One region of the Paenibacillus sp. LT-B23 genome, then DNA from elsewhere that is predicted to be linked to it. Evidence: riboswitches for the same ligand, from Rfam matches in the RefSeq annotation. Region 1 holds a riboswitch; each other region holds the start of a gene.
The links. Region 1 has a riboswitch for cyclic di-AMP ahead of ACWXW9_RS16605 (TrkH family potassium uptake protein). Riboswitches for the same ligand answer to the same signal wherever they lie in the genome.
Positions count from the first base shown of each region.

Region 2: it holds a riboswitch for cyclic di-AMP, as region 1 does, so the genes downstream of both, ACWXW9_RS24675 (resuscitation-promoting factor) here and ACWXW9_RS16605 (TrkH family potassium uptake protein) in region 1, are expected to answer to the same signal.
Region 3: it holds a riboswitch for cyclic di-AMP, as region 1 does, so the genes downstream of both, ACWXW9_RS12050 (hypothetical protein) here and ACWXW9_RS16605 (TrkH family potassium uptake protein) in region 1, are expected to answer to the same signal.

Region 1 is NZ_JBSQBM010000012.1:145,949-149,225, forward strand. It holds gene ACWXW9_RS16600 (CPBP family intramembrane glutamic endopeptidase) at 1-701, opposite strand, end outside; cyclic di-AMP (ydaO/yuaA leader) riboswitch at 965-1,114, shown strand; gene ACWXW9_RS16605 (TrkH family potassium uptake protein) at 1,452-2,792, shown strand; gene ACWXW9_RS16610 (potassium channel family protein) at 2,933-3,277, shown strand, end outside.
Region 2 is NZ_JBSQBM010000025.1:81,692-84,968, reverse strand. It holds gene ACWXW9_RS24685 (HD domain-containing protein) at 1-262, shown strand, start outside; gene ACWXW9_RS24680 (TatD family hydrolase) at 305-1,075, shown strand; cyclic di-AMP (ydaO/yuaA leader) riboswitch at 1,277-1,559, shown strand; gene ACWXW9_RS24675 (resuscitation-promoting factor) at 1,829-2,977, shown strand; gene rnmV (ribonuclease M5) at 3,125-3,277, shown strand, end outside.
Region 3 is NZ_JBSQBM010000008.1:138,372-141,648, forward strand. It holds gene kdpA (potassium-transporting ATPase subunit KdpA) at 1-776, opposite strand, end outside; gene kdpF (K(+)-transporting ATPase subunit F) at 927-1,004, opposite strand; gene ACWXW9_RS12050 (hypothetical protein) at 1,217-1,612, opposite strand; cyclic di-AMP (ydaO/yuaA leader) riboswitch at 1,728-1,903, opposite strand; gene ACWXW9_RS12055 (glutathione peroxidase) at 2,369-2,845, shown strand; tRNA gene ACWXW9_RS12060 (tRNA-Leu) at 2,993-3,075, opposite strand.

The sequences.
Region 1 (3,277 bases):
CGAACATTTCCGTCTTCAAACGTAAACGCCAGCGTAAGCACAGAGGAGCCAATTTTTTTGTCGTTTACGGTGTACTTCAATCCGCCCTCGCCTTCGGATGTCGCAAGCTTCAAGTCCGATGGTTTAAAGCCAAAGCGTTTTACCCAGGTTGCCGCTGCCTGCTCCTTTGCTTCCAGCGTCATGTCTCCCTCGGCTGCACGTACAAGCCTGCTACGTGCTTGCTCATCCGTAGAAATATCAGCTTGTGTGTAACTGGTGCTGGAGGTAATTCGTTTAAAGCTGACGACTTTGCCTGTGGACAAATCCACATGAACTTGCACTTTGCTTTTGGAAGAAGGTTCCGGTAAATCGACCCGGAAGGTTTCGTAAGGATAACTTTTTTTCCATGTACGGTCATACTGTTGAAGCAGCTTTTCTCTGGATAAATAACCGTACAGGTCCGTTTCGGCCTGATAGGTCACGACAGGCTTTTCCGGCTGCGATTCGGTATAGCCCAGCTCGGAGCGGGCGAAGTCCAGCGCGTGTATGACTGCTTCCTGCTTGCTGATGACCTTGGCATTCGTCAGTGCTTCCGGATTCGGATTACTAAACGAGGGAATAAGCAATTGAAAGACAAAAAAGCAAATCAGGCCAATCCCGCCCAGCAAGCCTAATCTTTTGAAGTTGGCCGTGAGCACGACCGGTTTCCCGATAGGATTCATGAGTTTCCTCCTTAATCTGTAAATAAGAACATCCATTAAAGATATCATACTGCACAGGTTCCCGCCAACAGACCTAGGATATTCATGAAAATGGAGTGAAAGCACTATAAAGTTTCAATAAAATAAGATAAGCTGCGATTAAAGGTGGACTATTCTCAAATTACCGCTAATTTAACGTTATTTCGAAGAAATCGGTTTTGTGCTCTGTATATAGAAGGATTATAATCTGTTGAGACAATGCATATGAAATATATAGGTAACGATATACATTTGAGCCGAATTTCCATAGGAAAACGGGGGAACCATGTTACTGGGGTGAATTTTACAGCCGGTCCCGGACCGGAAGTGTGAATAGGGCATACTGTGCAGCCCGAATCCGTCAGCTAACCTCGTAGGCTGTGAGCAGGAACCAAGTCAGGCACTCGGATTTCCGGTGTCTTTTTTTGTGTTATTAAAACGTAGCTGAGTTAAGTCCGCTTCGCGATCCATTTGATCTTCCGATCGCTGTTGTCTCTAAAAGAAACGGACTAAAGAAACTGAAAAGAGATTGGTGATTTTATGAGCTGGCAGTAGCGGAGGGGCAGAATTGTTCTGAAGAAGCGAAGCGTTTGCCTTTATAACCGGATTTTAACCATTAAAAGGGCTTATAAAATCAGAAAAAAATCCGGGGGTAACAGCAATCGGAAGAACAATCTGCACCCGGAGCGTCTCCATGCTCATAATTCACCAAGTAGGAGCAGTGATAAATAGATGAATCCCAATGCAAGATGGCTTCGGCTTTCTCCACCGCAGATATTCGTTGTGGGCTTTGCCATTATCATTCTTATAGGCAGCTTGTTGTTAATGCTGCCGATTTCCAATACAACGGGAAAGCCGCTTGCATTTATAGATGCTTTGTTTACAGCCGCCTCCGCAACCTGTGTTACAGGTCTTGTTGTTAAGGATACGGGTATCTTCTTTACCACCTTTGGTCAGGTGGTTATCGCTGCGCTGATTCAGATTGGTGGTCTCGGCTTTATGGCGATGGCTACCTTGATTGCGCTGGTGTTCAAGCGCCGCATTTCCTTGCGGGAGCGCCTGATTTTGCAGGAAGCGATGAATCAGACTTCTGTTGAGGGAATTGTCGGATTGATCCGCAGAGTGTTGCTGTACTCGCTAATCATTGAGGGCGTGTGCGCCACGATATTCGCCATTCGCTGGTCCTTTGATATGCCCATGGGCAGGGCGATTTATTTTGGGATCTGGCATGCGATTTCGATGTTTAACAATGCAGGCTTTGATTTATTCGGTCACTTTCGCAGCCTGACAGGTTATGTGTATGATCCTATTGTTAATTTTACAGCTATGTTTCTAATTATTTCGGGTGGCATCGGCTTTGTGGTGATGTCGGACCTGGTAGAATACCGCAAGCGCGGGAGACTTTCCTTGCATACCAAGGTGGTACTCAGTATGACGGCTGCCCTGATTGTAGTCGGCACGCTTGTCATCTTTGTATTCGAGTTTACTAATCCGAAGACACTGGGCTCGCTGGATTGGGGGGGGAAGCTGCTGGGATCTTTATTCCAATCCGTAACGCCCCGCACCGCAGGTGCCAATACGTTAGATATCGCTGGCTTGCGACAGGCCACGCAGTTTTTCATTATTATATTGATGTTTATTGGTGCTTCTCCTGGCTCTACGGGAGGCGGGATTAAGACGACAACGTTTGCGTTGCTCATTGGAGCCGTGATTTCGATGCTGCGGGGCAGGGAGGATATTGTGCTGTTCAAATACCGGCTTGCGCAGGGGCGAATTTACAAGGCTTTGACCATTACATTGCTGGGACTGCTGTTTGTCATTGGGGTGACGATGATTTTGTCAGCAACCGAGGATCATCATTTTCTGATGATATTGTTCGAGACGGTGTCTGCATTTGGTACGGTGGGATTGTCTATGGGGCTTACACCTGATTTAACGGTTATAGGCAAGCTGGTCATTACCCTGACGATGTTTGCCGGCAGATTGGGTCCGCTCACACTGGCTTATGCACTGACTCCGAAAAAGGGTAAGGAATTATATCGTCATCCGGAAGGCAAAATGATTATAGGATGAATCAATTTCATAATACCCTCAGTAGCTTTAATAAAGAGTACATATAGATCAAAATGGTTTGATTTGTCTATATGTAGTATACATTTTGTTGGCTTAATCATTTGTGAAATTGATTCAGATAAGGGAGTTTTCGAGTAGATATGAAAACGCAGCAGTTTGTGGTTATTGGTTTGGGACGCTTTGGCTCAAACCTGGCTTTGCAATTGGTGGATATGGGATGCGAGGTGCTTGGCATTGACCAGAATGAGGATATTGTGGATAGTATGAGTGAGCTGTTGACGCATACCGTCGTAGCGGACGCTACAGACGAGGATTCGTTACGATCGCTAGGCATTCGCAATTTCGATTGCGGCATTGTTGCGATTGGGAATGATATTCAGGTTAGCATCCTGGCTGCCATTTTGCTAAAAGAACTGGGTGTGAGCAAAGTCGTTGCCAAAGCGATTTCTGTGCTGCACGGACGGGCGTTGGAAAAGCTCGGTGTG
Region 2 (3,277 bases), on a different contig from region 1:
GCATCCGGAATATGATCTGGAAATTGATTTTCCGACGGATCTTCCTTATGATGTGTTTCGGCAGGGTGGCTCGACGGACAACCAGATTTTACTCCTGGGACGTAAAGGAGAAGTGAGAGAAATTTCCGAAGTGTCGGAAATTGTGCGCTCCATTAGCGGCATTCACCGGGGAAAATATCACATGTACTATCCCCAAAATAAATTGGATGGGGTAAAGGACAAGCTTCCTGCCGAAATAAGGAATTATTTTGTCAAACAATAGACAATTATATGCCAAATAAAGTAATAAAGGAGACAAAAAACCTTGAATTTATTCGACACTCACACTCATTTGGATGCGCCGCAATTTGACGAAGACCGCGAAGAAGTTATAGCACGCGCTGTCGAATCGGGAGTGACCCGAATGATTAATATCGGATTTAACCGTGAGACCATTCCGTCTACCATGAAATTGGCCGAAACGTATAATTTTATTTATGCGGCAATTGGATGGCATCCACAGGATGCGATCACGATGCAGGAAGGCGATCTGGAATGGATTGCATCGTTATGCAGTCATAAAAAAGTCGTGGCGATCGGAGAGATTGGCCTGGATTATTATTGGGATACGTCGCCGAAGGATGTACAGCATCGGGTGCTACGCAACCAGATTGGACTGGCTCGTGAGCTGAACATGCCTATTGTCATCCATAACCGGGATGCGCATGAAGATATTGTTAAGATTTTGCGTGAAGAAAAAGCGAGTGAGGTAGGCGGAGTGATGCACTCCTTTTCCGGGAGCTGGGAGACGGCTAAAATGGTGCTGGATATGGGCTTTCACCTCTCCTTTGGCGGGCCGATAACGTTCAAAAATGCCAAGCAGCCAAAGGAGGTACTGGCACAGGTGCCGCTGGACCGTCTGCTCATTGAAACGGACGCGCCCTACCTGACACCGCATCCGTTCCGCGGGAAGCGAAATGAGTCCGCACATGTGGGACTGGTCGCAGAGGCGGCTGCCCAAATCAAGGGAATAGCGGTGGAGGAATTAGTGTCAATAACGACCCAAAATGCCTTGGAACGATTTGACATTAAGTAAAAAAGTGAAGAAATCAATCAAAATAATGAGATAGACGAAGCTAATCATGAATTTGTTGCAGGAAACTCGAGAATATTACAATATTTTAACCGAATATTTTAGAAAATGTACTTGAAACCTGCTTTACAACATGCATAGAAACAGGATATCATCTTTTCAGTGAATTGTTGTTTGAATGTAAACACCAACAGCTCATTTCATGAACCAGTCTCGCTGAGTCCCTTTTACAGGGAACGGGGGAACCGATATGGCTTACTGTACGTCCGGTGTATGGGCAAGAAGGGAACGTCTCTTCCGCCAGCCGGCTCGACCTAGATTCCTTTCCCGGATGGGATTGAACAGGTGGAGGGGCCGTATTTTGATTTCTTTCTGGGTCTTCGGGGTGAATGTGAAGGCGACCGCCATGAGCGGTTGACCCAAGCTAGGGCGTCTCTCTACGTCCGAACCCGACAGCTAACCCCGTAAGCGTAACAAGAGAGAAGCCATCTCGTGCATGATTTTTCCGCATATTCGCACATGTCGGAAGCCACGAAAGAGCTCTCTAGTCTCTTTCTCTGGCTTTTTTTGTTGTGAATAAAAGAAAATCTGTCATCATACTGTGATTAAACAGGGGAGGACAGCATGCCGCGAAGACGGGTACATGGTGCAGGACAGTCGCAGTACGGGCTTGTCTTGTAGAAAATCTGTTATAGTCACGTCAATCTCAACTATGTCTTACTCCAGACGGCGGGCTATGTAAGGAGGACGGAGGAAATGGGCATTTTCCAAAAACAGGAGACCCATGAGTCACGCTCATCCAGCATGTCTTACGTATTGCGTTGGAAGCAAGAAAATGTGCGCCAGGCTGCTTTGGTTGCTATTTTTCTAATCGCACTAACGATTATGATTTCAATTCTGGTGTACACTCAATCTAAAAAACAGGTCTTTTTTGTCATCGATGGTAAGGCATCTGCGGTAGAAACCCGGGAATCCCAGCTCCAAGATTTGCTCAAAGAGCATTCGATTTCACTTCAGCCGCATGATACGGTTTCGATGCCGCTGAACGGAGCAGTTCAGGATGGGGATCGCGTAGTTATCAAACGTGCCAATCAGGTCAAAGTATCCTCAGGCAATGAGACGAAAAAGTTGTACACAACAGAAAATACAGTAGAGGGTGCCATTCGCACCTCGGGCTATAAATTATCGTCAAATGATAAAGTTTACCCTGCTCTGGATGCCTCTGTTTCGTCTAACATGGACATAAAAATCGTCCGTGTGAAGAAACAGCAGGTCGAACAGAAGCAACAGGTGCCTTATCAGGTCATCAAAACGGCCGATCCGAGTCTCTATAAAGGCGATAATCGGGTCATCCAAAGCGGTAAAACGGGTGTTGTGGTCCAGCATGTTCAAAAGGTATACCATGACGGAAAATTGGTATCCAAGCAACTGGTAAACAAGGAAGTCGCGCAAAATCGTGTGGATAAGGTGATTGCGGTAGGAACGAAGAAAAAACCGGTCGTTCTGGCTGCTTCCGTCGGTCCCGAAGATGCCGTTAAGGCAACACGGGTTAGTTCGGGCAATGCTGTCCGTAAAGCAGGTGTGAATTTCAAATACAGTAAAGTATTACAAAACGTCTCCATGACGGCGTATTCCTCACAGGAGTCAGGTATCGGTACACGTACCGCATCCGGCACGCGTGTCACGGAAGGGCGCACCATTGCTGTCGATCCAAGTGTGATTCCAATCGGCTGGTGGGTGTATATTGAAGGGGTGGGCTTCCGCCGTGCGGAGGATACCGGTGGCGCGATTAAAGGCCACAAAATCGATGTGTATTATGAGAGTTTGAGTCAAGCCAATCAGTTTGGTCGGAAGCACGGAAAAACCGTATATGTGATTGGACCCGTGAAGCCTGAAATGAACTAAAAACGTGTTGTATATGTTTGGGTCAATGCGATACTATTAACGTCATAGTTATGCCATGCTAAGAAGAGGATATCCTCTTCTTATTTTGTTTTCAAAAGCAGGGAAAGATGAATATAGCTTACTGTGTAGTAGTGGAGGGAAACGCAAATGATCAAGGAAGTGATCGTGGTAGAGGGTCGGGATGATACGGTGGCTATTCGCCGTGCTGTCGAGGCGGATACGATAGAAACGGGCGGCTCCGCCATCAATAAAATGACGCTGCGCAAAATTGCATTGGCACAGGAGCGGCGGGGTGTCATT
Region 3 (3,277 bases), on a different contig from region 1:
ATCGCCAAAATTTCCAGCACATTCGTCCAGGGATTTGGATTTTCAAAAGGATGCGCCGAGTTGGCCCCATAGAAACCGCCCCCGTTCGTACCCAAATGCTTGATCGATTCCATCGAAGCAACGGGTCCCAAAGCAATCTGCTGCTGTGTTCCGCTTAGCGTCGTGATATCCGCCGCAGGCTGAAGTGTCTGCGGTACCTTCAGTCCAACCAGCACCAGTGTAAGTACAAAGGCCAACGGAAGAAAAATCCGTATAATCGCTTTGATAAAATCCTGAAAAAAGTTGCCCATCCCTTCACCGCGCCGCGTCAATCCTCTCATAAAAGCCGCAGCAACCGAAAAACCGGAAGCAGCCGAAGTGAACATCATCATTGTAACGAACGCCATCTGCGTCAAATACGTAAGTCCGCTTTCTCCGCTATAATGCTGGAGATTTGTATTAGTCATAAAGCTGATCACTGTATTAAAAGCAAGTGACGCTTCCATATTGCCATTTCCAGACGGATTAACGGGAAGCAGTCCCTGCAAGCGCAGCAGCACATAGCTGATCGCCACAAGCACGACATTCGTAGCAATGAAGCTCATAACGTACGTGGTCCAACGCATGCTCTCCAGCTTTTTCAATCCTATAACCTTATAAATCAGCTTCTCCGTTCCGTCAAACACCCGATCCGTCCGATTCGGTTCATTTGAGAATACATGATATATATAGGTGCCCACTGGTTTCACCAAGAGCAGCAATATCACAATCACAATTCCAATTTGCAGCAGCTCCATCATCTATTCCCTCCTTCAAAATGCTCCTGCGTTTGGAACAACAGACGAGTTCATAGCACCAGGCGAGTGCACACGTTTGCGAAAACCCGCTGCCTCTGGTGTCTCATCCACGATCTGCTGTCCCCCGCCCGTTTGATCCTGTTTAGCTGATTAGAACTTTTCAGGATTCAGGAGTGCGTAGATTAAATACACAAATACAATAGCAGTAAGCGCAAGCACAACCATCATCCTTTTCGCCCTCCTTTGGAGGTCTGCGCATCACACCAGCGTACAAACAGCAGTATCACTCCGTAACTCACAGCCATCACGAGCAGCATGTATATATCCATCATGTTCATACCCTCCCGTATCGGTCCTCAGATCGTCATTCTTACATCCTCGTAAAATCACCATACAATGAATTCGAAAATTTTAATTTATATTAGCCATACCGTAAGCGACTATCCGTTCAGCAGGAAACCCACCTCTCCATTCAAAGTGTAGATCACATGGTCTGCTCCCAAACCTCGATAAATCCCTTGAGGATTACAGCCTTGTGTAATGACATAGACCGAATCTGATGTCAGCGGCCGGCATATTTGCAGAAAACGGCACGTCAGATTCAAGCTGTTCTCAAACAAATACACGCAGCCAATTTCTTTTTTGGGAAAATTCCATTTCCCCGCTTGCATCGTATTGATGCGCACAATATGCTCCACACCCATTTTTTTGAGCTGTCGTTCCTCCTGAGCGCTATTCGTCAGAACCGCAAACGCCAGTTTTTTGTACATAAGCAATTTCACAAAATTTCTGCCCGATTCATTCGGTGCAGTGACAATGATTAGTCGACCTTCCATCAGTAGCTCCTCTCCCGGTATAAAAAGACAACAAAAAGAAGCCAAAGGAAAAAGGCTTTCCTCCGGCTTCTTACGTAACCATGATAAAATAAACCATGGCTGCACACGGCGGTTTGTTGCCTCTCCCTGTACGCTTACGAGGTTAGCTGTCGGATTCGGACGTGAGAGTCGCCCTATTTCTGGCACTTGGCCAGAAAATTCACCCCATGAGACACACGGCCCTTTAAAAGCCGAATAGATCTCCTTTGGTTCCCCCGCTTTTGCAACTGCAAAATTCAGCGCTATAGACAATTCGTTGCTGCTTCATTCACTTAATTTGAAATTACGTCTTGAATCATACACCCGCGCAAGGAACACTGTAAAGCTCACCTGCAGGGTTATAAATCGGTCTTTGGAGCAAAGAAGATTAATAATAGCGCTTACAATTTGAATATCCTTCTCCCAGCTCCTTCAAGCTCGGTTTTTCATCCCTTTTTGAAAATGACGGGCATGTCAATATTGGCGTATGGAGAGCATTTTTTGTCCCTTTTTTGTAAAAGAGAAAGAAAAACTGCTGTATGCACCTGATAAACGCCGATTGAGCCTGTTTTTACGATGAGAAGCACCGCAATTCGCCCCATTTGCAGTACCATTTGCCGTTTTGAACAAAATACAATTTTACAGTTTCAGACAGTGCAATACATCTATTATAGACTTGCAACCCTTCATTAAATTGCTTACAATTTAATTGTAAAATATTAAATCAGGAGGGATACCATGACCGTTTATGAATATGATGCACAAACCCTGCAAGGGAAAGAGATTCCGTTGTCCACATACGAAGGAAAAGTTCTGCTTATCGTGAATACAGCCAGCAAATGCGGGCTAACCCCTCAATACAAGGCGCTACAAGAGCTATATGACCAATACCATGAGCAGGGTCTTGAAATCCTGGGGTTTCCCAGCAACCAGTTTGCCAAGCAAGAGCCGGGCTCCAGCGAGGACATTTCGGAGTTTTGCCAGATTAACTATGGAGTTACGTTTCCGATGTTTGCCAAAACAGATGTCAATGGCGATCAGGCACACCCTTTATTCCGCTACCTCACCCGGACAGCTCCGGGCGTACTAGGCTTCAAAGCGATCAAATGGAATTTTACTAAATTTTTAATTACACGCGAAGGTAACGTATTTAAGCGCTACGCCCCACAGACAACTCCGGATAAACTGGCGGGGGATATCGAGAAGCTCTTGTAGCAAAGCTTACAAGCCACTTCATCACTGTTCACAAGCAGCCGAACCAGGCGGCTGCTTGTGTGGCTAGGAAAAAGGGATATAACAAAAAAGCATCCCTTCACGTCAAAAACGTGTCAGGATGCTTTTTTAACTGTGTCTTGCATGTAATGCGGTCGAGAGGACTCGAACCTCCACGGGCGTACGCCCACTACCCCCTCAAGATAGCGTGTCTGCCATTCCACCACGACCGCAAATTCTAATGTTTTGAGGCAACAGATTTATTATACTCCCTTGTATTCTATTTGTAAACATAAATACAATAATTGTTTTAAAAGTCATATAACCTAACATATAAATGCTATAAAAATATTTAATTTGACATACAAGCATCTTGAGTGTAAATATATATTACATAATATCATTGAAATTTTTCTTAATCTGATTTTTAAAGTC